DNA from 4 places in the Alkalihalobacillus sp. MEB130 genome. Region 2 is predicted to be linked to each of the others. Evidence: riboswitches for the same ligand, from Rfam matches in the RefSeq annotation. Region 2 holds a riboswitch; each other region holds the start of a gene.
The links. Region 2 has a riboswitch for thiamine pyrophosphate ahead of thiE (thiamine phosphate synthase). Riboswitches for the same ligand answer to the same signal wherever they lie in the genome.
Positions count from the first base shown of each region.

Region 1: it holds a riboswitch for thiamine pyrophosphate, as region 2 does, so the genes downstream of both, thiC (phosphomethylpyrimidine synthase ThiC) here and thiE (thiamine phosphate synthase) in region 2, are expected to answer to the same signal.
Region 3: it holds a riboswitch for thiamine pyrophosphate, as region 2 does, so the genes downstream of both, thiT (energy-coupled thiamine transporter ThiT) here and thiE (thiamine phosphate synthase) in region 2, are expected to answer to the same signal.
Region 4: it holds a riboswitch for thiamine pyrophosphate, as region 2 does, so the genes downstream of both, N0O92_RS22275 (LuxE/PaaK family acyltransferase) here and thiE (thiamine phosphate synthase) in region 2, are expected to answer to the same signal.

Region 1 covers NZ_JAOANA010000015.1:102,870-107,564, forward strand. The annotation lists gene N0O92_RS15660 (serine protease) at 1-24, opposite strand, end outside; gene thiC (phosphomethylpyrimidine synthase ThiC) at 46-1,830, opposite strand; TPP riboswitch at 1,965-2,079, opposite strand; gene N0O92_RS15670 (2-hydroxyacid dehydrogenase) at 2,243-3,211, shown strand; partial or broken gene N0O92_RS23900 (transposase) at 3,208-3,586, opposite strand; gene N0O92_RS15680 (hypothetical protein) at 4,190-4,504, opposite strand; gene ssuE (NADPH-dependent FMN reductase) at 4,630-4,695, opposite strand, start outside.
Region 2 covers NZ_JAOANA010000016.1:32,679-37,373, reverse strand. The annotation lists gene N0O92_RS15985 (YqgU-like beta propeller domain-containing protein) at 224-1,342, shown strand; TPP riboswitch at 1,415-1,506, shown strand; gene thiE (thiamine phosphate synthase) at 1,558-2,187, shown strand; gene thiS (sulfur carrier protein ThiS) at 2,193-2,390, shown strand; gene N0O92_RS15970 (thiazole synthase) at 2,392-3,171, shown strand; gene thiO (glycine oxidase ThiO) at 3,193-4,302, shown strand; gene thiD (bifunctional hydroxymethylpyrimidine kinase/phosphomethylpyrimidine kinase) at 4,336-4,695, shown strand, end outside.
Region 3 covers NZ_JAOANA010000010.1:104,147-108,841, forward strand. The annotation lists gene N0O92_RS11830 (PTS fructose transporter subunit IIABC) at 1-440, shown strand, start outside; gene N0O92_RS11835 (amidase family protein) at 811-2,280, shown strand; TPP riboswitch at 2,317-2,416, shown strand; gene thiT (energy-coupled thiamine transporter ThiT) at 2,492-3,061, shown strand; gene N0O92_RS11845 (calcium/sodium antiporter) at 3,197-4,156, shown strand; gene N0O92_RS11850 (DUF3052 domain-containing protein) at 4,276-4,695, shown strand, end outside.
Region 4 covers NZ_JAOANA010000035.1:11,166-15,860, forward strand. The annotation lists gene prmA (50S ribosomal protein L11 methyltransferase) at 1-390, shown strand, start outside; gene N0O92_RS22265 (16S rRNA (uracil(1498)-N(3))-methyltransferase) at 507-1,259, shown strand; gene mtaB (tRNA (N(6)-L-threonylcarbamoyladenosine(37)-C(2))-methylthiotransferase MtaB) at 1,265-2,614, shown strand; TPP riboswitch at 2,770-2,873, shown strand; gene N0O92_RS22275 (LuxE/PaaK family acyltransferase) at 2,962-4,080, shown strand; gene N0O92_RS22280 (acyl-CoA reductase) at 4,077-4,695, shown strand, end outside.

The DNA of each region.
Region 1 (4,695 bases), on a different contig from region 2:
CTTTTGAATGTCAGATACTTGCACCTCGTATCCCCCTTTTCGTTACTACTGATAAATCTTTCCACCAGCTTGTTTGAACTGTTCTGCTTTTTCTTGCAGTCCTTTTTCAATTGCTTCGCTCGTCTCTAATTTATTTTCCTTTGCATACTGCCGGATATCATGTGAAATTCTCATGCTGCAAAACTTTGGACCACACATGGAACAGAAATGAGCTGTCTTTGCTCCTTCAGCTGGCAACGTTTCATCATGATATTCCACTGCTCGCTCTGGATCCAATGCCAAATTAAATTGATCTTTCCAACGAAATTCAAAACGAGCCTTTGACAAAGCATCATCACGAACACGTGCACCAGGGTGCCCTTTCGCTAAATCCGCTGCATGTGCAGCAATCTTATACGTTATAACCCCTTCTCGAACATCTTCACGGTTTGGCAATCCAAGATGCTCTTTCGGTGTGACATAACATAGCATAGCCGTACCAAACCAACCAATCATTGCAGCACCAATGGCAGAAGTAATGTGATCATAACCTGGAGCGATATCTGTCGTTAATGGGCCCAATGTGTAAAATGGTGCTTCATGACACATTTCTAATTGCTTATCCATGTTCTCTTTAATTAAGTGCATAGGAACGTGTCCTGGTCCTTCTACCATTACTTGTACGTCGTGTTCCCAGGCTATTTTTGTTAATTCCCCAAGCGTTTCTAATTCGGCAAACTGGGCCTCATCATTCGCATCAGCAATCGATCCCGGACGTAGACCGTCTCCTAACGAAAAAGCAATATCATATGTTTTCATAATTTCGCAAATTTCTTCAAAATGAGTATAGAGGAAGTTCTCTTCATGGTGATATAAACACCACTGAGCCATAATCGATCCTCCTCGTGATACAATTCCCGTTAAACGCTTAGCTGTTAATGGAACATATCGAAGAAGGACGCCTGCATGAATCGTAAAATAATCTACACCTTGCTCGGCTTGTTCAATTAAGGTATCACGGTAAACTTCCCACGTAAGATCTTCTGCAATTCCTTTTACTTTCTCAAGCGCTTGGTAAAGCGGAACCGTCCCGACCGGAACTGCCGAATTACGTATAATCCACTCTCGTGTTGTATGAATATTCTTCCCAGTAGATAAGTCCATCATCGTATCTGCACCCCAACGAGTGGCCCATGTCATTTTTTCCACTTCTTCTTCAATCGAAGAAGTTACCGCAGAATTGCCAATATTCGCATTTATTTTCACGTGAAAGTTCCGTCCGATAATCATTGGCTCGGTTTCTGGATGATTAATGTTGGCTGGAATAATCGCTCTTCCTTTTGCCACTTCTTCACGAACAAAATCAGGATCAAGATTTTCTCTAATCGCAATAAACTCCATTTCTGGTGTAATGATGCCTTTTTTCGCGTAATGAAGCTGCGTAACATTTCGACCTTGTTTCGCTCGCAATGGCTTCCGCTTTAACCCAGGAAATTCATAATCATTTGCACGAGGATCATCTGCTTTTACATAACCGTTATCTTCTGGTTTCACTTTTCGGCCATCATATTCTTCTACGTCATTACGTTCGTGAATCCATTTGCTCCGTAAAGAAGGTAGTCCTCTTGTAATATCTACTTTGAAGTTATGATCCGTATAGGGACCGCTTGTATCATAGACACGTACAGGTGGATTTTCCTCTTCTCCGACCGTTCCTGTTGTGGGACTTAACTCAATTTCCCTCATTGGTACTTGTAAATCAGGCCTTGACCCTCGAACGTACACTTTCTTGCTACCTGAAAAGCTTGACATAATGGAAATGTTTTTTTCGTTTAATGATGGGGTGGACATTGATATCTCTCCTTTTTAAATAGAAAGGGCAGAATCTAGACCATAAAAGATAGGAAGAATAAGATACACATATGAAAAAGCCGGGAACCAAATATAATGGTTTGGACCCGGCTAATTGATAGAAGTATAAATTACGAAACATTCTTAAACTTCCCCACGCTGGTATGAGCCAGATCAGGTCCAAAGGGTCAACAATCTTTATCGCTCTTGTTTCTCAGCCCAACTCATTGGACTCCCCTAGTTCTTTCTATTAAATTAGTTTACATTGCCATTATATAACAAATTAGTCATGTGTCAACTATATTTTTAGATATGATTTTTCACTTTATTTCCTCTTTCCGCCTGCATTGGTACAACTAGACATTTTATGTTACAGTTTTTTATACCATTGTTATACAAGAAAGGAGTCACCATGAAACCGAATGTTTTAGTCTATATGCGAGTAGATAGCCGTGTTGTTAAAGAATTAGAGAAAGACTATGAGGTTACTATTTTTCAAAACCATGAGTACTTAGGAGATCCTCATTTTGACGATGCTTTGCAAAAAGCTGATGGAATTATCGGTCTTGCACTAAAAGTAACAAAAGAGTTATTAGATAAAGCACCTCATTTAAAAATTGTATCAAATGTTTCTGTTGGCTATGACAACTTAGATGTAGATGAACTATCAAATCGCGGAATTATGGCTACAAATACACCAGGTGTCCTAAACGACACAACAGCTGATGCTATTTTTGGATTGATGCTTGCTACAGCGCGTAGAATACCAGAATTAGATTTGTTTGTAAAATCAGGAAAGTGGGATATTTCTCTTCAACCGAATCAGTATGGAGTCGATGTTCATCACAAAACTCTTGGAATTATCGGTATGGGCAATATCGGTTGTGCCATCGCTAAGCGAGCTCACTTAGGGTTTGGAATGACTATCTTGTATCATAATCGCACTAGAAATGAGGAAGCAGAAACGTTGTACGAGGCAACTTACTGTGAATTAGACACTCTTCTTCAGCAATCTGACTTTGTTTGTTTAATGGTACCAGCAACAAAAGAAACAGAAAAAATGATTGGGACAAATGAATTTAAAAAAATGAAATCAAGCGCTATTTTTATTAACGGATCTCGAGGCAAAAATGTTGATGAAGAAGCTCTTTACAAAGCGTTAGTGAATTCTGACATTCTTGCTGCAGGAATTGATGTTTTTACACAAGAGCCAACAAGTCCTACGAATCCACTGTTGAAACTAAAAAATATTGTTACCTTGCCTCATATTGGTTCGTCCACTACTGAGTGTGAGTTTAATATGTCAAAATTAGCAGCGCTCAACTTAAAAAAAGGTCTAAACGGAGAAACACCACCTAACTTACTTACGAAGAAATTTTAACTTGCCTTATTTGTGTTAAAAAAAGGCTGGGACAAAACTAAGGTGTTTAACTGAAATATCGTGGTTGCAACCTTAATGTGCATACCAAACAGACCCGAGGATGTTGCAATTTTGAACCCGTGTCGATATTTTAATTCGCTATTTTTTGCTTCTATTTTATAACGTGACCTCACCATTTCTTTAAACTCTTCCGTTTGTTGAAATGCTTCTTGTTCAGAGTATTCTTCTGATTTAATGGTCACATAATAAGACTTTTTTTACTCCTTCTTTGTAACACCCTGCTTGAAACGGACAGACTTTGCATTTTTCAACATCAAATTGATATCGGACTCTAGCTTTATTATCTTTCCCCTTTCTTCCATCATATTTTTTTGTGAGTAGCCATAAGTTCATAAATTCCCATATATGGACTGAGTGTTATTGTTTCTTCATTTGATGTCATTAGATTCACCTACATCTATGTAATATCTAAATTATTAAATAAAATGAAAGTGAAATGTTTGATGAAAATTAAACTTCAGACTGTAGACAAAAGGCCTTTGAGTTTCATTTCTCAAAGGCCTTTTTTACGCTATTTCTCCTATTATTTTTGATTGTTGAAGAGTAGGGAATTTCTACCATTTCTACCTTTCCTCTCAACAAAGCGGACGGGATGGGAGGGCCGACTCCTGCAGGAGGGAAGGGCAGGTTGAAATCCACCGGCGCAGCCGGTTAGTTCAACGCCCGCCTGCGGAAAGCGTGCCCCCCATCCCGGGAGCGGGTCGAAGCTCCTCAAGTCCGAAATAAACGAGCACTTTTTCAGTGGCTTCATCGAAGGCAAGGGTGAGACCCCACAGTGCGTAAGCACGAGGAGGCTCACCAGCCGCCCACGGAAAGCGAAGTATATTTCCGGAGCGATTACGTGTATTAACTATCGTAGCGTCCGGATTCTCATCACCCAAAACTCTTTTGTACCGGCCTCTTTTCAGGTTAAAAGAGTTATCGATTATTTAAGTACGTCTCAAGAATCTGTTTTACATGCTCTGAATCATCTGCTTGAATTGTATAATGATCTCCTTCTAGTTTTCCTGAAATTTGTTGCACCCCTTCTTTTTTCAAGAAGTCTGTCACATCATCTACGGATTCCGACTCTGTGATAAGCACTTTTTTGCCTACAAATTCATTATTCACATAAATGTCGTACGCATCGTGAGCTTCTTTTATTGCCGTTGTGTCAGCACCTGAATGAAAAAAACCTAGAAGCGGAAACGCTTGAGCTCCACTTCCTCCACCCGTATTTGTTGTATTAAACATGAAATCACTCCTTTAATCATAAGTTTTCACATTTTTAACCGATCTATGTAAAAAACGAAACCTAGACAATAAGAGGGCTGAAAAAGGTAGGATTCACCTTTTTCAGCCCTCTTCATTCTTACCTTTTACGATTGTTTGTTTATTTCTGTAACTAAAGCAGCAAATGACCTCTCTAACCGCTCTTTAGCTTC
Region 2 (4,695 bases):
GGATCCGCATGTTGCGCGCCTTCTATGAGAAAATCACTCGTAGAAGGCTTTTAGGTGTGTAACACCTCTCACATCAAGGTACTAAAAGCAAAGAATAGTTCTTTTCAGTGCCAGCGTCTTACTAAGATCATTTTTTTTATTGAAATGAAAAAATTGTGAAACGAGATGAAGTGGAAATACGTCTAATACTAGAGGAGAAATTTTGTAAAGGGGAGAGGGGAGAATGAAACGTATTTTATTATATATAGCAACTCTATTAATTGTTTCATCATGTACCCAAGCTCCCTTAGAGAGTAAGCCGTTGCCAAAAAGGTTCGAGGAGCAACCAATCAAGCGAGATGTTCCAAATGCATTCTTTACTGGTTCAACAATTGCCCCGATTCAAAATGAGGTAGCGATCACAGAGGTTGTTGGTTGGTTTGATGATAATAGAGTATTGTATTTGGTCGAACAGGAAGAACAATCAAATCTCTACCTGTATCATTTGCTTACCGGAGAGACAACTAGCTTTCTTGAAGTTGAGGGCTGGATCATGGATGTAAGGCCAAATGCAGATTATTCCTTATTCGCCTTCCAACATGTTACATTAGAAAACGAGACACATCTTGTCGTCATGAATGACAGAGGAGAAATTTTGCAAACGATAAAAGATTATGGTGAAGAATATGTTATTTATTGGAACCCGTATGATTTGGGTACATTCATTATGGTAGCGTACTTGCCAGATTGGGAATTCGACACTTATGTAGTCAATGTTGCTGATGCAAAAATAAAGGATATTTTTCTTGAACAGTCGTATATTCAATGGATTTCTGCTAATCAGGTAGGGTACTTGAAATGGGAAGAGCTTGAGCCTCATTTTCAGGCACCTTTATATGAAGTCAATGTAGACAGTGGGGACATGAAAAAATGGAAAGATGCTGTTATTGCCTATATGAGCTTTCCTGATGAACTTTCTCTTTCTGTAACAGTTGAAACAGTGTACGATTTATATTCGACCTATACCTTTTATAAGGAACAGGAACCATATCGACAAATTGAGATGCCTATCCTTAACACATATTCCGAACAGTGGTGGATTCCCTTTTATTCGTATGATGACAAACATGGAATCTTTTATTATTTACGTCCAAAGTATAGTAGTGATTTCTTTAGTTATACAGATGGATATGAACTCTTTGCTTACAATGTCGAAGCTGATGCTGAAGAGAGATTAACGACAGTTGAGAGGCAAGTTCCAATAAGTATATCTCCTGAAGGTTCCTTTTTATTAGTAGGAGAGCGATTAGGAAATGTCATTGATATAAAAGAAGGGACACTTGTTCCTCTTTTAGAAGAATAGGATTGATCCTACTTGTACTCTTGCTTTTTTTATTCTGTGTGTCATAATAAAAGTTATCAATCGTTATGTATGTTTAAAGACTAGGGGTGTCCGATATCGGGCTGAGAGAAACCCTTGTACCTGATCTGGATCACGCCAGCGTAGGGAAGTCGCCTGAGCCGTATTCCGTATGTTCGGATGCGGCTTTTTTGATTTATTGGAAAAGGTGGGTATTTATGAGAAATTTTAGGTTATATGCAATTACTGGAGAAGAATTTCATCAAGGTAGAGATGTAGTAGAAGTGATGGAAGAAGCAATCCTTGGTGGGGTTGATATTATTCAACTTCGAGATAAGACAAGTAGCAAAAGAGAAGTATTGAAAAAGGCAAGAGCGCTACGAGAATTAACGAAGAAGCATGATGTGCTGTTTATCGTTAATGATCATATTGATGTGGCTCTTGCTGTTGATGCGGATGGGATTCACGTAGGACAAGATGATTTGCCACTTGCAGATGTAAGAAAAATTATGGGACCAGAAAAAATTATTGGAATTTCCACTCATAAGATTGAAGAAGCCCGTGAGGCTGAGGCTGGTGGTGCAGATTATATTGGAGTAGGGCCAATCTTTCATACGAATAGCAAAGTCGATGTCGTTGATCCTGTTACTACCACATATATTCAGCAAGTCGTAAAAGAGATTACGATACCTTTTGTAGCCATTGGTGGAATTAAATTGCATAATGTCGATCAAGTATTAGACGCAGGTGCAACAAGGATCTGTATGATATCAGAAATTGTAGGAGCTGACGATATTACAGGGGTTTGTCAACAATTTACGCGTATCTTACAAAAGCAGGAGGTGTAATAAATATGAATTTAATTATTAACGGCGAAGAACATCAAGTTGAGGTGTCAACTCTAGAAGAAGTTATTTCCTATTTCGAGCTTGATCCACAACTAGTTGTAACAGAAGTTGATGGAAACATTATTGAACGATCAAACTGGTCTGTTACTGAATTAAAGGATGGCATGAAAATTGAATTAGTCCAATTTGTAGGAGGTGGATGAAGTGAAACAGAAAAAATTAACAATCGCAGGAAAAGAGTTATCTTCACGCTTTTTTATAGGAACGGGCAGGTATCCAAATCCGTTTGTTCAAAATGAAGCAATTAAAGCATCAGGAGCTGAAGTGTTAACATTTGCCATTAGGCGAGTCAATTTAGGTGCTCCAAATGAGGATGCCATTTTACAACATTTAGAAGGTATGTCTTTTACTTACCTGCCGAACACATCAGGAGCAAAAACAGCTGAAGAAGCCATTCGGATTGCAAGGCTTGCTAAGGCTTCAGGATTAAGTGATTGGATAAAAATTGAGATTAGTGTTGATGAGAAGACGTTACTTCCTGATCCAATAGAAACGTTAAAAGCTACAGAGGTCTTGGCAAAAGAAGGGTTCGTTGTTTTGCCGTATACATCGGATGATCCTGTGCTTTGTAAACGTCTAGAAGAAGCCGGAGCTGCAGCAGTCATGCCGGGAGGAGCTCCAATCGGAACAGGGCTAGGTATTTTAAATCCATATAATTTACAACTTATTACGGAGCAAGCCAATGTTCCCATTATTGTCGATGCGGGATTAGGGTCTGCGATGGATGTGGCACAAGCAATGGAATTAGGAGCCGATGGTGTGTTAATGAATACACCTGTTGCAAAGGCAAAGGATCCAGTGAAGATGGCTTCGGCGATGAAATATGCGATTGAAGCTGGTAGGCTTTCGTATGAAGCAGGCAGAATTCAGAAGAAAAAATATGCTACAGCTAGTAGTGGGCTAACTGAATTTGTTTCAAAGTAGTAGGTTAGTAGGGGGGAGAATATGCAAGAGAAGGTACTTATCTTAGGAGGAGGCGTCATAGGTCTTGCAACAGCCTTTGAGCTCAGTCGACGCAACTATGATGTGACAGTGTTAGAAAAAACAAGTTGTGGTGGACAAGCATCAGGAGCCGCAGCAGGGATGTTAGCTCCTTATTCAGAAATTGGTGAAGACCCCGATGACTTTTTTAAGCTTTGTTTAGACAGCCTTCGGATGTATAAAACGTGGCAAGCTGATGTGAAAGCAATATCAAAGTTAGATTTTGAATATACAGAAAGTGGTAGTCTGCATGCAGTTTATCATGATGCGGATGTCCTCGCTCTTGAAACAAGACAATCGTGGCAAAGTGAATGGGGGGCAGAAACCGAATTAATTTCTGGTGAGCGCCTCTGGGACATGGAGCCAACTTTATCCAAGGATATAAAAGCAGCGATGTATTATCCTGAGGAAAGTCATGTGTTTGCACCTGATTATGTTAAGGCTCTTGAAGCTGCATGTAGGCGTAACGGGGTAAAAATTCATGAGCACCTTGAAGCAGTAGAGGTGGTTGATTTTAAACAATCTATTACCGTTCGAGCGAAGGAAGGAAAGGAATTTACAGGGGAAAGACTTATTGTCTGTTCGGGAGCATGGTCGAATGAATTAGAAGATGTGTTTGGTATCCGAATTCCTGTTTATCCAATACGTGGCCAAATTTGCGCGTATGACGTTCCGGTAGATCAAGTAAAGCATATTGTTTATACAAGTCAAGGTTATCTAGTTCCAAAGGGGAATGGTACGTTGGTCAATGGAGCCTCTGAAGATATTGCAGGATTTAAGACGGATGTAACTGACAAAGGGATCCAACGTCTAACCAATTGGAATAAACAGGTGTTTCCTTTCTTGGCTGATATGAATCCATTTCATACATGGGCTGGTTTGCGTCCGGCAACACAGGACGGCTTTCCACTTATAGGCAAGCTGGAGGGAGCTTCGCAAGTTGTCTTTGCAACTGGACATTATCGCAATGGAATCTTACTTAGTCCGATTACAGCTGTGGCTGTTGCAGATTTGTTAGATGAAAAAGAAGCGTATGCACCGCTTGCCTCATGTAAGCCAGAACGTTTTATGTAAACCGTTTGTTTGACAACAAGAAAGGAGACTCAAATGGGTTTAGCAAAAACACTAACAATAGCCGGCTCAGATAGTGGTGGTGGAGCCGGAATACAAGCAGATATAAAGACGTTTCAAGAGTTACATACGTTTGGAATGAGTGTTATTACGGCTCTAACTGCTCAAAATACTCTTGGTGTACATGGTGTTTTTCCGCAGACACTAGAAGCCATTGAAGCACAGCTGGATGCTGTTTTGTCTGATATTGGTGCAGATGCAGTTAAGACGGGTATGCTTTTTTCTGCAGAAATTATTACACTTGTCGCTAATAAGTTGAAAGAGTATGAGGTGAAGCATGTTGTTGTGGATCCAGTTATGATCGCAAAAGGAGGCGCCTCGCTGCTTCAAGAAGAA
Region 3 (4,695 bases), on a different contig from region 2:
CGATTAACAAAGCGGCTTTCACATTCGGTATTGCGATGATTGATGCTGGTAACTTTGGTCCACATGCAGCTGTAATGGCTGGTGGTATGGTACCTCCATTAGGGATTGCATTAGCAACTACATTCTTTAAGCGTAAATTTACAAAACAAGAGCAAGAAGCTGGAAAGACGAACTATATTTTAGGTGCATCGTTTATTACAGAGGGTGCGATTCCATTTGCAGCAGCAGACCCTGGTCGTGTTATACCTGCAGCCGTAGCTGGAGCAGCCGTAGCGGGTGGACTAACGGCACTATTTGGAATTGGGTTACCAGCTCCTCATGGTGGAATCTTCGTGATCGGTCTAGTATCCGGTGGCTGGTTCATGTATTTACTAGCGATCCTTGCAGGTGCCGCTGTAACAGCTTTAGTTTTAGGTATTTGGAAGAAGAAGACAGTTTAAAAAGATTTAAAAGAGAGACGAAATTTCGTCTCTCTTTTTGTGTTTGGCTGTTTTGTTCATGATTGTGGCTTTGGTATTTGTTTTTCCCTCTTAGTGAAATGGAGAGGAAGTCACTCGACTCCTGCGGGAAATAGAGGAAGGCGCGAGACCCCTCTGGCGTAGCCGAGGAGGCTCGGCACCTCCCCGCGGAAAGCGAGTGACTGGAGCGCAATGGAACGAACCCCGTCATTTCCACCTAATTGATAAAAAAACAGCCATTTGTTTTAACTAAATCCAGTATGCAAACTGACTCAAACAACAATCATAGATCTACCGCTTCACATTCGTTTATAATGAAAGTACAAAATACGCTGGGAAAGAGGTTTATTCGATGATTAACCCTAGATTACAGAAGATCGAAGAAAGTTGGTTCCTCGATGCGACGATTGATGAGTTACAGGAAAGAATGTCCAAAGAAGAAGTAACGGCTAAAGACTTAGTGCTTATTTATTTAGACAGAATTGCTCGCCTTGATCGTTCGGGTCCTAAAATCAATTCAATCATAGAAGTCAATCCAGACGCTATTCACATAGCAGAATCTCTTGATACTGAGCGCATGAATGGAAAGGTTCGAGGCCCACTTCATGGAATTCCAGTCCTACTAAAAGATAATATTGATACAAAAGACAAACAACACACAAGCGCAGGCTCGTTAGCATTGGCCGAACATTATGCGAAGGAGGATGCATTCCTAGTCACAAAATTACGAGAGGCTGGAGCGGTCATCTTAGGAAAAACGAATATGTCTGAGTGGGCCTATTTCATGTCTACAGAAAATATGCCAAGTGGCTTTAGTTCAAGGGGTGGACAAGTATTAAATCCTTATGGGCCGTTTGATGTTGGTGGATCGAGCTCGGGTTCAGGTGCGGCCATTGCTGCTCATTTAGCCGCTGTAGCGATTGGGACGGAAACGTCAGGCTCTATTTTAAGTCCGTCAAGTCAAAATAGTCTTGTTGGAATAAAGCCAACAGTAGGGCTTGTGAGTCGCCACGGGGTAATTCCTATTTCTCATACTCAAGATACAGCCGGTCCAATGGCTCGTAGTGTTCAAGACGCTGTCTATGTATTAGCGGCCATTCTGGGGGAAGATGAGAGGGATGTTGTGACAAAGAAAAATCCACTTTCGGCGGAACAGTTATTGGAGGCTCTTCAGTCGTCGTCATCTCTACAAGGAGTTAGAATTGGGATCGCGAAAGACCCATTTTTCACCCAATTAACGAAGGAAAAACAAACAGTTCTTTCAGAAGCGATCGAGAAATTAAAGAGCGCAAATGCGGTAATCGTTGAAGATGTTACGATTCCATCAGCGAAAGAAAAGTGGACAATAGGCGTGTTAGTATATGAATTTAAAGCCAATTTAAATGCCTATTTGCAAGGTGTGAGTAGTCAATTACCTGTTCAAAATCTCAGTGATGTGATTCGTTTTAACTTAGAAGATCCAAAGAACCGTTTGCAATATGGTCAATCGTTGCTGACGAAATCAGACCAAACTAGTGGTACGCTAACAGATGTCGAGTATTTAGAAGCGCTTCAATTTGATCAATATCATTCAGTCGAAAACGGGATTGATGCCGCGCTGCGCAATCATGACCTAGATGTGCTAGTTTTTCCGAATAACCTCGGTGCTGCTATCCCAGCAAAAGCGGGCTACCCGTCTATTACGGTTCCAGCAGGTTATACAGAAGAAGGGGAGCCGGTCGGGATCACCTTTACAGGCAAGGCTTTTTCTGAAGAAAAGCTGATTCATGTTGCAAGCTCGTTTGAAAAACTGGAAAAAGTAAGAAAAAATCCTACACTATAAAAAACTATGATATAATACAAAAGACAAATTAAAACGAAATTCCACTAGGGGTGTCAAGTGACTGAGAGAGGATTATCCTCAACTCTTAAAACCTGATCTAGTTAATACTAGCGTAGGGAAGTGGCTGTGATCATGTATGCTTTTTTTTGCGTGCGTGTATTAACGTCAAACTCTACCTTCTCTTGTGGATAAAACAAAAGGAGGTTTTTTTATGTCTCGAGACCGTTTGTTAACGATGATGGAAGTAGCGGTGATGACTGGTTTAGCGGTTGTATTGAGCAATGTGAAATTTGGTGCTTTATGGGCAATGGGTGGGTCGATATCGCTTATTATGGTCCCGATTTTTGTGATTGCGTTTAGGCGTGGATGGAAAATGGGTGTACTCACTGGATTGTTAGTTGGATTGTTGAATCTTCTAATTGGAGGTTATGTTGTACATCCAGTACAGTTGATTTTGGATTATCCTTTAGCTTATCTTGTATTAGGGTTAGCAAGTATCTTGGTATTGAAAAAAGGTGCTGTGCCGAGTATTACAGCTATCGTGATTGGGCTGTTGTTTGCAACAACGCTTCGCTTCTTAAGTCATTTTGCTTCAGGTGTTATTTGGTTCGGAGAATATGCTCCGGAAGGAATGAATGTTAGTTTATATTCGGCTTTGTATAATCTATCGTATTTAGTGCCTGAAATGTTATTGACACTTGGAGTATTGCTTTTGTTAGCTAAGAAATATCCTCAGTTCTTTTTGGCGAAACGAACGAGACATGAATCAGATGCAGCTTAGACTTTGATAATAGGGAACGTAAAAGGGCGTGAGCCTGTTTACGTTCCCTTCTTTTAATAAGGTTGATTTAATGAGGTTAAAAAGACTCGAAGTTGTGTAAAGTAAAAGAAAGAAAAAGTAGATGGGTGATGTAACATGGTCTATCTTTTACTATTATTAGGTTTCGGGTTACTCATTAAAGGGGCAGATTACTTTATTGATGGTTCATCCAATATCGCTGCCTTGTTTCGTGTACCTCCTCTTATTGTTGGTTTAACAATTGTCGCCTTTGGTACAGGAGCACCTGAAGCAACAGTCAGTATCATTGCTGCTTTGGAAGGAAATGCTGATGTTACAATAGGAAATATTATTGGAAGTAACTTATTAAATATGTCGTTAGTAGTCGGTATTACAGCGTTTATCTTTCCTTTATCTGTGGAAAGGCCAACAATAAAAAAAGAAATTCCGTTTGCTTTTCTTGCCACTGTTGTCTTACTCGTAGCAATGAGTGACAGAATTCTTGAATTTACAAATGCAAACTATATTACTCGAAGCGATGGGATTATCTTTTTATTGTTCTTTGCTATTTTCTTGTATTATGTCATTGAAGCAGCTAGAAATAGCCGTGAAGAGTCAATGGATGTACAGATGAGCCAAGATCAAATAGGTGGTTGGGGCAAGAACACTCTTATTACCGTTGCTGGTTTGGCAGCGATTATATTAGGAGGGTACTTAGTTGTAGAAAGTAGTACAGACATTGCTCTTCGTTTTGGTATGAGTGAAACGTTAGTAGGCTTAACGATTGTGGCAATAGGTTCGTCCTTACCAGAATTAATCACCTCGATCACAGCGGCGATGAAACAACAAAGTGAGATTGCTTTAGGAAACATTGTGGGAAGTTCGATTTTTAATTTACTGTTTGTGCTCGGTGTATCTTCCATTATTTCGCCGCTACCTGTAAATGACAAACTGTTCTTTGATATTTTTGTTTTACTTGTATTAACAATCGTGTTGTTTATTTTCTCTCGTACTCATTATAAAGTGAAGAAATATGAGGGAATGGCTTTAACGATTTTTTACTTGCTGTACTTAGTATATATTATTATAAGGAATTAATTTTACTGCACCGAAGCTAGTTCATGACGAAGCTTCGGTGTTTTTAATTGTTATCAGATTTATTAATCAAGATAGGCAATGATATAATAAAATAAATATACTAGTAGGAGTGGTTCGCGATGCATCCTGTTATCAAAAAATTACAATGGAAAGAGCCGATGCAATCGGTTCTCGTATTGGCTGCACCAGCAGAATATGAGGAGGTTCTTTCTCAGTTTGAAGCAGAAGTGGATACAGAAATCAAAAGAGACTCGTATGCATTTATCCATGTATTTGGTGCGACGAATCAACAGTTAAAAGATCTTGCAATAAAAGCAGTTGAATTGGTAGAAGAAGACGGTATGCTTTGGTTAAGTTATCCGAAAAAATCTTCAAAGAAATACAAAGGATCGGATTGTAGCAGAGATACAGTTGGAGCAATGTTATCACAAGAAGGGTATGAACCAGTACGGCAAGTAGCTATAGATGAGGATTGGTCTGCTCTTCGGTTTCGACCAGTTGATAAAATCAAAACAATGAAACGGACGTTTGCTGTAACA
Region 4 (4,695 bases), on a different contig from region 2:
GTTTTAAGTATCGCTGCGGCAAAACTCGGGGCAAAAAGCACCCTTGCACTTGATCTTGATTATGTTGCTGTCGAAAGTGCGAAGAAAAATGTAGAGCTTAATCAAGTACATGATGTTGTATCGGTGAAACAAAACAATTTGCTTGAAGACATCAATGGACCATATGATATCGTTGTAGCAAACATATTAGCGGAAGTGATTGTTCGCTTTGTTCAAGATGCGGCAGCGGTTCTTAAACCGAATGGAACATATATTACATCAGGAATTATTAAGCGGAAAAAACAAGAAGTTAAAGATGCCCTTATTAGTGGGGGATTTAAAATAGAAGAGATTGTAGAAATGGATGACTGGGTAGCCATTATTGCGAAAAAAGAGGAGGTTGACTCATAAGGACTGGTCCGATTAGAGGCACATGTTAGATAGGCTTAGCTTAAAGCGTGTCTGCCGTAACCTCAAGGTCAGGTTCTTTGGTGGAGTCAACCTCCTCTAAAGTGAGGAAGATGGAGATGCAACGATACTTTGTTGCGAAAGAACAAATGACAGAGAAATCTGTTCAAATTACAGGCGATGATGTAAAACATATTTCAAAAGTGATGAGAATGGATGTTAACGATGAAATTGTTTGTACAGATAACGATTCTAGAACGGTCAAGTGCCGTCTAGTAAGTTTGACGGACCAGGAAATTGTAGCAGAGATTATCGATGAGCTACAACCCAACACAGAATTGCCTGTAAAGGTGACGATTGCACAAGGCCTTCCTAAAGGAGATAAGTTAGATCTTATTGTTCAAAAAGGAACGGAGTTAGGGGCGTCTGCCTTTCTTCCTTTTTCGGCTAAACGCTCTATTGTAAAATGGGATCACAAAAAGGCTAGTAAAAAGATAGAAAGGTTAGAGAAGATTGCGAAAGAGGCAGCAGAGCAGTCGTACAGAGAACGCATCCCTGAAGTCTATGACGTTCGTTCCTTCTCTACCTTGCAACAAGAGCTTTCGGCGTACGATACGGTTATTTTAGCTTATGAAGAGTCGGCGAAAGAAGGAGAACAAGCTCAATTTGCGAAAGTATTGTCTACAGTCTCGCCGGGTCAATCCATATTAATTATTATTGGACCTGAAGGTGGGATGACTGAAGACGAAGTTGATCAATTAAGAGCAAATGGAGTGAATATCTGTGGATTTGGTCCACGGATTTTACGTACGGAAACCGCATCACTTTATGCTTTAGCGGCTATTTCGTATCATTTTGAATTAATGAGGTGAAGAAAATGCCTACTGTTGCCTTTCATACATTAGGTTGTAAAGTAAATCATTACGAGACAGAAGCGATTTGGCAACTGTTTCAAAATGAAGGTTATGATAAAGTTGAGTTTGAATCTACTTCAGATGTCTATGTTATTAATACTTGTACGGTAACAAACACAGGAGATAAAAAAAGTCGCCAAGTGATTCGTCGTGCGATACGGAAAAATCCTGATGCTGTAATTTGTGTGACAGGTTGTTATGCTCAAACATCACCAGCTGAAATTATGGCTATACCAGGTGTTGATATTGTTGTTGGAACTCAAGATCGCGTGAAAATGCTGGAATACATTGAACAATTTAAGCGTGAACGCGAGCCGATTAACGGAGTAGGAAATATTATGAAGTCGCGCGTGTACGAAGAATTAGATGTACCAGCATTTACAGATCGAACTCGTGCTTCCTTGAAAATTCAGGAAGGCTGTAATAACTTCTGTACATTTTGTATTATTCCATGGGCGCGCGGTTTGATGCGTTCGCGCGATCCAAAAGAAGTAATGAATCAAGCACAGCAACTAGTAGCTGCTGGCTATAAGGAAATTGTTCTTACTGGAATTCATACAGGTGGATACGGTGAAGACTTAAAAGATTATAGCCTTGCACGATTACTAGAAGATTTGGAAACAGTAGAAGGTTTAAAGCGAATTCGAATCTCTTCCATTGAAGCTAGTCAGTTAACAGATGAGGTTATTGATGTGATTGACCGTTCGAACAAAGTCGTTCGTCACTTACACATCCCGCTTCAATCAGGTTCCAATTCTGTTTTAAAACGAATGCGTCGAAAGTACTCAATGGAGTTTTTTGGAGAGCGATTAGATCGTCTGAAAGAGGTGCTTCCTGGACTCGCTGTTACGTCAGATGTGATTGTTGGATTTCCGGGAGAGACAGAGGAAGAGTTCCAGGAGACGTATGACTTTATTCGGAATCATAAATTTAGTGAATTACATGTGTTTCCTTATTCTAAGCGTACAGGGACTCCTGCTGCTCGTATGGAAGATCAAGTTGATGAGGAAATCAAAAATGATCGGGTTCATCGTTTGATTGAATTATCGAATCAATTAGCGAAAGAATATGCTTCACACTTCGAGGGAGACGTATTAGAGGTCATTCCAGAAGAACGTGATAAGGAAAATAAAGGCAGTGGCATGTATATCGGATACACGGATAATTACTTAAAAGTAAAAGTTCCTGCTTCAGAAGAGATGATTGGAAAGATTGTGAAAGTGAAAATAACAAAAGCAGGTTACCCATTTAATGATGGAGAATTTGTTCGCGTATTAGATGATGTGGAAACGAAACAAACTGTAAACGGCTAATAGAAGAGAGGTTGTCTCATTGAGCTGACCCTTTATAGTACTGAATGTACTAGGGGCAAACTTGATTTGAGACAACCTCTTTCTCTTTAACGGTTTGAAGTATAGCCAGTTAGGTTGTTTAATGTTATGATTTAAAGGCATAATCATATTGGGAAAAATACCACTAGGGGAGCCTTGCTGGCTGAGATTAAAGTACTGCTTTAGACCCTTTGAACCTGAACTATGTAACAATAGCGTAGGGAAGTGGACATCAAATAATAAGCTATTTTTGGGAAAATATAGTTGAGATTGATGACCGCTTTCATTTTTGGGAGCGGTTTTTTTCTATTGAAGAGGAGTGTTCTACATTGTTTCAAGCTTATGAAGCATTAAAGCAAGATGTGAGCCAATTTATTCACCAGCCTAATGCGGGTGCCGAAGAGTTTAATAAACAAGCAATTGCGGTCTTTCAGTTTCAGTATGAGCATAACCAGACGTTTCGGAAGTTTTGTAGAAAGAGACGTGTTTCCCCACGAACAGTAAAGCATTTCACGGACATTCCACCTGTTCCTATTGATGCATTCAAATTTACAACGTTATCAAGCCATTCGATTGAAGAGGCAGAGGCCGTTTTTATGACAAGCGGGACAACAAACCCTGAGAAGCGAGGAAAGAACTATCATCGTGATCTTGAGATTTATGATTTATCGATGAAGACATTTTTTAAACCAACGATTATCCCAGACGTAGAGCAGATAAAAATGTTGGTGCTTTTTCCTGAAGAAGAAGCTATGCCAAATTCTTCATTAGCGCATTATTTACATATTGCAAAAGAAACGTTTGGAACAGAAGACAGTTTGTATATGTTTTCAGAGCATGACTTTCAGGTCGAAAAACTAATTACTGAATTAAAACAAGCAGAAAAAAGAGATGAACCTATCTTATTAATTGGAGCGACATTTTCTTTTATCCATTTATTAGATGAGTGTCACACAAGGGGAATTCATTTTACATTACCACCGAAAAGTCGTGTAATGGATACAGGAGGAGCTAAAGGCAGGTCGAGGGAAATGGACCCAGGTGAATTAAAAAAAGAACTAAGTCGTTTATTTACTCTGCCGTTGGAGCTGTGTTTGAACATGTATGGTATGACAGAGCTAAGCTCGCAAATGTACGATGGCAATTTGGTTTTGGACAAATGTGATTTTATAGATCCAGTGAAAATTTCCCCTCATTGGGTAACAACCATGGTTGTTGATATAGATACCATGCAGGAGAAGCCTGAAGGAGAAAAAGGAGTCATTGTCCATTATGATTTAGCAAATGTAAACTCAGTTATGGCCATTTTGACAGAGGATATAGGAGTGAAATCGGGTAATGGTTTTCGTTTATTAGGTCGAGCAGAGGGTGCTGAAGCGAAAGGATGTTCTTTAGCTGTCGAACAGTTTTTAGCTACATCCAAATCGTCTAGGGGAGAGATTCTATGACGTTTCCATGTTTTCATGTTCCTACTTCATGTGAGTCTATGGTTCAAAATGTTGAGTTTCAAAACTTAGTGTTCGAGAATCACGGAAAAAAAGTTGAATTGGCTGTTCCAAAAGTAACGGATAAGGTAATGGAAGCAATTATGGCCACTTTAAAAGAGCAGCAAACCACTTATTTGCAAACACTTCGAACGAATGATGTAGTCGACATTTTCCATAAAGCTATTGAAAAATGGTTAGACCCGGAGTATGAGCTCAGGAAAAAAGCAGAGGAATTTTTGCCGATTATTACGGGATATGACCATGAAATGGTTCGGTTATTTCTCGGTCGTTATTTACGGCAATTTCGTAAAGAGAAATTACAGCGGATGATTGATGAAGACTTTGCCAATCCACTCATTTTAGATGAATTTCGTCCAAGGAAATCAGGAGGATTGTACAGAGCTTATGGACCAACAATCACGACTCATATCTTTTCTGGAAATGTTCCAGCATTGCCACTTTGGAGTTTGGCTGCAGGACTTTTGTTGAAGTCAGCAACACTTGGAAAAGTCTCTTCTTCTGAACCGCTTTTTCCAGTGTTGTTTGCAAAAACAATAAGTGAAATCGAGCCTCGAC